Spartinivicinus marinus: one gene and its partner. The protein of the gene in region 1 interacts with the protein of each later gene in a pairwise test. Links are inferred from orthologs where the notes say so. Each region holds a gene or a part of one and is shown in the gene's direction. Other genes may lie near its edges.

What was found.
Region 2: the proteins of OQE68_RS23760 (region 1) and bioB interact in binary tests that used the Escherichia coli proteins (3 or more experiments, as listed by UniProt). The link is inferred for Spartinivicinus marinus from one-to-one orthologs.

What each region holds. Positions count from the first base shown.
Region 1 is NZ_JAPJZK010000001.1:5,286,297-5,289,361, forward strand. The notes cover bases 271-3,004. They hold OQE68_RS23760 (class II glutamine amidotransferase), read left to right. Parts: upstream 271-1,110; coding sequence 1,111-1,899; downstream 1,900-3,004. Other genes in these bases: OQE68_RS23755 (VWA domain-containing protein), read left to right, coding at 271-966; OQE68_RS23765 (AAA family ATPase), read left to right, coding at 2,139-2,981; OQE68_RS23770 (vWA domain-containing protein), read left to right, coding at 2,988-3,004. In the rest of the region: more of OQE68_RS23755, read left to right, coding at 1-270; more of OQE68_RS23770, read left to right, coding at 3,005-3,065.
Region 2 is NZ_JAPJZK010000001.1:2,015,106-2,018,367, reverse strand. Bases 281-3,211 are described here. They hold bioB (biotin synthase BioB), read left to right. Parts: upstream 281-1,176; coding sequence 1,177-2,247; downstream 2,248-3,211. Other genes in these bases: bioF (8-amino-7-oxononanoate synthase), read left to right, coding at 2,266-3,211; OQE68_RS09155 (ComF family protein), read right to left, coding at 356-814. In the rest of the region: modA (molybdate ABC transporter substrate-binding protein), read right to left, coding at 1-198; more of bioF, read left to right, coding at 3,212-3,262. UniProt on the Escherichia coli protein: Catalyzes the conversion of dethiobiotin (DTB) to biotin by the insertion of a sulfur atom into dethiobiotin via a radical-based mechanism.

The sequences.
Region 1 (3,065 bases):
CTCACTGACGATGGTCAAGATAAGTACCTAGTGGTAGTGAAACCCCGTAGTCAGTCGATTGATAGAAAATCATCGAAAGTAGTCGCCCAAGTGCGTTATCCAGATGGCACAAAACAGCTTCGTCCCGTTCCCCTTTATAAAGATGGCCGGAGTTGGCGATTTTCCATTGAGCGTTTACAGCAAGGTCAACACAAGGTTTTTTTTAATATTAATGCACAAGCGAAAGATGGTCAGTCGCTGAAAATTGAAACAGCCCCAATTATATTGAATTATCCAGAAACACAAACAGCGACAGCAGAAGCTGGGGTTACTCCTAAGCCAGAACCAGAAAAAGCTGAACAAAAAATAGAGCCAGAAGTGGATACGAGCACTGAAGCGGAACAAGCGCCTGAGACTGAAGAACAGTTGGACACTGCAGAAGAGCCAGAGGAGGAGGCTGAAACAGCAGAAGATGAGTTAGGCTGGATTACTTATGCAGGGATAGCTTTGGGCAATATATTGGTGTTGGGTGGGTTATTTTTTGCCTATAAAAAACTCATAAAGAGCGGTGATGAAAAACTTGAAGATGAGGAGGCTGAGTCTGGTAAGGAAGGGAAAGAAAATGAAGAAAAGCCTGCGGTTGATGAAAAGCCAATAGTTGAATTAGAAGAACCTGATGAGCTAGAGCCGGAACCAGAACCAGAACCAGAACCAGAACCAGAAAAAGATCCTATGGCAGAAGATGATGATATGGAAATTGAACTACCTGCCGATGACCTTGAAGACTTAACGGCCAGTGAACCAGTGGCTGGGGAGGAAGAGCCGCCTCCTGCTCCACCAGAAACCATGGATGAGGAGCAAGCTGAAGCCAAGGATCAGTTAGATGAAGATGATATTCCTACCGAAGATCCTGAAGATTTACTGAATGAAGATTTTGACTTATCAGGTGGAGATGAGTCGGATGAAAAAAAAGATAAACCTGAATAAATCAACCGTCGTTTATTAACAGCTCCCTTTCCTACTCATTATACTCAAAGCGTGGGGTGTATCATGGTATAGTAGGTAAAAGTGTTTACTTATCCATCGCTGCTATAGGCGAATTACTGGCGTTATACGTGAATTTTTAGGGTTATGTGCGAATTATTAGGTATGAGTGCCAATGTTCCAACGGACATTTGCTTTAGTTTTACTGGTCTTATGCAGCGAGGAGGGCGCACTGGTCCCCATAAGGATGGTTGGGGCATTGTGTTATATGAAGGAAAAGCGATTCGGGAGTTTCGTGATAGCCAGCCAAGTTACCAGTCCGCAGTAGCAGAGCTGGTAAAACAATATCCTATTAAAAGCTGTATTGTAATTAGTCATATTCGACAAGCTAACTCTGGGCGAGTTTGTTTGGAAAATACACATCCTTTTATTCGAGAGTTATGGGGAAGAAAGTGGACTTTTGCCCATAATGGTCAGCTAAAAAAAGCAAAACAAGCGCTTCCCTTATCATTTTATTTACCCGTGGGGACCACTGATAGTGAACATGCCTTTTGTTGGATGTTAGCTCAAATAAGACAACAGTTTCCTGTAATGCCTGAGCAGCCAGAGCCTATATGGCAGGCTATTCATCAATTGTGTTGTCAACTCAATGAATATGGTGTGTTTAATTTATTATTAAGCGAGGCTAATTATCTATATGCATTTTGCTCGACGAAATTATCTTGGTTAACACGGCGAGCACCTTTTGCAGAAGCGATATTAAAGGATGCTGAGCTGAAAATTGACTTTCAAAAAGAAACCACCCCTAATGATGTTGTTACTGTGATAGCAACGGAACCGCTCACCACGAATGAAACCTGGAATACCTTAGAGCCGGGAGAGTTAGCAGTATTTCAGTTGGGGGAGTTGGTATCTACAATTAAAGCAAAAGAATAATTTGCAGCACTTTCTTAATCCAGGACCTTTTCAACTACCTCTCTATACTCTTCGTGCAAGGTTGCTACAAATAAAGCGAGTGTCTGATATGGAATGTTCTGTTACGCCATATCAATTAGTTTTTGTGGCGGCCTATTTTACTGCCATTGCGTTCAATCTGACCATTCGCTACAGTAGCTTGATAGAAAAGTGACAGGCTTAAAAGGCTTTAGATTAAAAAGATAGCTGGTATAAACACAATGAAATTTTCAAGTACCAAGGAATATGTAGCGGCGGATGAGTTAACGATGGCAGTGAATGCAGCCATTGCTCTCCAGCGCCCGCTGTTGATTAAAGGGGAGCCCGGCACCGGAAAAACTATGCTGGCAGAACAGGTGGCTAAGTCATTAGAACTACCGTTGATTCAGTGGCATATCAAGTCTACCACTAAAGCACAGCAAGGGCTGTATGAGTATGATGCAGTCTCTCGTTTAAGAGACTCTCAGCTGGGTGATGAACGGGTACATGACATTAGCAATTACATTGTCAAAGGTAAGCTATGGCAGGCCTTTGAGTCAGACCAGCCAACAGTGTTACTCATTGATGAAATTGATAAGGCGGATATAGAGTTTCCCAATGACCTATTATTGGAGCTGGATAAAATGGAGTTTTATGTGTACGAAACTCAACAGCGCATTGCAGCAAAACACCGGCCTATCATTATCATTACCAGCAATAATGAAAAAGAATTACCTGATGCATTTTTAAGGCGTTGTTTTTTTCACTACATTAACTTCCCTGATCAGTCCACCATGCGCCAGATTGTTGAGGTTCACTATCCTGGTATTGCGGCAAAACTGGTGACAGAAGCCATGGAAATCTTTTTCTCGTTAAGAGAAGTGCCAGGCTTGAAAAAGAAGCCGTCAACATCAGAGCTGATTGATTGGATTAAGCTACTAATGGCGGATGAAATATCCGTTGATATTTTACGTGATCGTGATGCCAGTAAGGCTATTCCACCCTTGTATGGGGCATTGGTAAAAAATGAGCAGGATGTGCATCTGCTGGAGCGACTAGCTTTTATGGCACGTAGAAAGCGGTAAACGGCTATGTTAATCCAGTTTTTTGAGGCGATTAGAGCAGAGAAAATTCCCGTAACTATTCGGGAATGGCTAGATTTGCTGGCT
Region 2 (3,262 bases), 3.3 Mb from region 1 along the record:
AGTATAAAGTAAGCCAGTGGCACCTGAACTTACTTTAAAATAAGTTTTTGGGTTATTTTGCTTATAATGGCGGATGAGCTGATGAAGAGTATTTTTAAAGTTGGATGAGACTGCAATGGTTATGTTTTTCTTGTCAGCGAAAGCTTGCTGACAAAATAAAGCCAGGATGAGCGTGAAGAGTCCTTTTATTTTAGTCATAAATTAAGACCTTATACTTCTATTCAAGTGCTGCCCTTTATTACCCTATAACTAGCTTGTATCTATTTTCTTAACCTTTTGTAGTGTTTACAAAAGTGAGTAGGGTAATGTAATTGGCTGAGGCAATATATGTCAATGTCTGGCCTGAATATTTGCGCTAGTTCCACTTTGGTGTTTTTGCTATACACCATATGTCGACTTTTTGTACGCCTGCTTCTTTTAGTAAGCGGCTTATTTCATTAACAGTTGTTCCTGTGGTGACAACATCATCAACTAAGGCAAGGTGGTTTGGTAAAGACTGACTTATTATCTGAAAAGCATTGCGAATATTAACCTGCCGCTCTTTTGCTGATAAGCCAGTCTGGGCACTGGTTTTTTTATATCTGCGAATAAGGCGAGGTTGCAAAGGTATTTTTAGTTGTTTACTTAATTGTCTGGCAATTAATAAGGCTTGATTAAAGCCTCGTTGTAATTCGCGCTTACGATGAAGTGGAGTAGGGATGATGAGTTCTGGCCACGGCTGATTGGTGTAAGCACTAACAAGTCTTTCCTTTAACTGAATGGTAAGTGCCTGGCCACAGATCAACTTACCATTAAATTTATATTGATGAATCATGTGATCTATAGGAAAACTGTAACAAAAAGCGGGGATGCAGTGATTAAATGTGGGCGGCTGTGAATAACATCGGCCGCATACCATATCTTCTGTTTTGAAAGGTAACGGCTCTGAACAAAGACGACATGGGTGCTTTATCCGTGGTAACTGCTTAATACAGTCTTGGCATAGCCGGTGATATGCATCACATGATGCTTGGCATAGCCAACAAGAGTGTGGTAGCCGTAGATTGTTTTTTATCCATTTGTAAACCTGGTTAATCATTTTGGGTTGACAGATAGTCTCTCCTTTATATTATGTCGTCCATACTGTTCGATACATAAAAGACTAACTCATACAGCCGGTGATGTAGGATAACGAAAATGACTGCCACAGCTTCTAGCGCCAAACTTATACGTCATGACTGGACCTATGACGAAGTTAAAATGCTGTTTGATTTGCCATTTAATGATCTATTGTTTCAGGCGCAAACTATTCATAGGCAATTTTTTGATCCTAATGCAGTGCAAACTAGCACGTTGCTATCAATCAAAACTGGAGCCTGCCCAGAAGACTGTAAATACTGTCCACAAAGTGGCCATTACAACACGGGTTTAGAAAAAGAAAAGCTACTGGCAGTTGAACGAGTGTTAGAAAAAGCCAAAGAAGCCAAGCAAGGCGGCGCAAGCCGTTTTTGTATGGGAGCAGCCTGGAAACACCCTCGTGAAAAAGATATGCCCTATGTGCTGGAAATGGTGAAAGGCGTAAAAGCGTTAGGTTTGGAAACCTGTATGACCTTGGGCATGTTAAAGAAAGATCAGGCAGATCAATTAGCAGAAGCTGGGTTGGATTATTACAACCACAATCTGGATACTTCACCTGAATTCTACGGCAATATTATTACAACTCGTACCTATCAAGACCGCCTTAATACTTTGGGCAATGTGCGTGATGCTGGTATTAAAGTATGCTCTGGCGGCATTATTGGTATGGGCGAAACGTTAACTGATCGCATTGGGCTATTAGCTCAGCTTGCCAATTTGTCTCAACACCCTGAAAGTGTGCCAATTAATATGTTGGTAAAAGTAGAAGGCACACCACTGGAAAACGTCGAAGACTTAGATCCTATCGAGTTTATCAAAACTCTGGCTGTGGCTCGGATTATGATGCCTGCATCCCATGTACGCCTGTCAGCAGGGCGTGAGCAAATGTCTGATGAAATGCAGGCCTTGGCCTTTTTTGCCGGAGCAAACTCTATTTTTTATGGAGAATGCCTGCTTACCACAGCTAATCCAGAAAAGAATAAAGACTTAATGCTGTTTAAGCGACTGGGTATCAAGCCAGAGCAGCGCATTGAAAAGTCAGATGAAGAGCAAACCTCGAATATTTTGCAAGCGATTCAAGACAAGCAAAATAGCGAACTGTTTTACGACGCTGCGCAGCCAAGTCAGTAAGCAGCTGGTGTTGTATAGATGACAGATTGGAGTCGCCTCACCAACCGTTTGGCTCAACGTCAACAGCAGCAGCTAATGCGCCAGCGAAATACGCTCGAAACAGCTCAAAGTGCAAAAATTATCTGCAATGGCGAGAAGCTGCTGAATTTTTGCAGCAATGACTATTTGGGTTTAGCCAATCACCCTAAGGTGGTTGCTGCCTTACAACAAGCGGCTGAGAAATATGGGGTAGGTAGCGGTGCTTCTCATCTAGTAAATGGACATTCGACTCTTCACCACCAGTTGGAAGAGGCCCTGGCAGAGTTTACGGGGCGCCAACGAGCACTATTGTTTTCCACTGGTTATATGGCCAATGTTGGGGTTATTAGCGCCTTAGTTGAAAAAGGCGATCTGGTACTACAAGACAAGCTCAATCATGCATCGTTAATTGATGGTGGCTTATTGTCTGGGGCTCGTTTCACTCGTTATCTCCATAATGATGTAGCCAGCTTAACCAAAAAGCTTCAGCAACATCAGGCAGGTCAACAGCTCATTGTGACTGATGGGGTGTTCAGCATGGATGGTGATATTGCCCCACTAACTGAAATTGCAGCATTAGCCAAACAACATAACGCCTGGCTAATGGTGGATGATGCCCATGGCATCGGCTGTCTTGGGCCAAATGGAGAAGGCGCAGTTGCTGAAGCGGGGCTAAGCACTGATGATGTACCGATTTTAGTAGGCACTTTTGGTAAAGCGTTAGGAACGGCTGGCGCTTTTGTTGCGGGGGATGAGGTGTTAATCGAATCGCTTATTCAGTTTGCTCGGCCTTATATTTATACCACAGCAATGCCTCCCGCAATTGCTGCGGCTACATTAGCCAGTCTCAAATTGGTGCAAACTGAAAGCTGGCGGCGCGAAAAGTTACAGCAGAACATCAGCCAGTTTCGCTCAGGCGCTAGCCAGCTTGGTTTGCAATTAATGGAGTCAACTACGGCGATTCAGCCAATTGTGGTGGGAGATGCCGAAGCAGCCC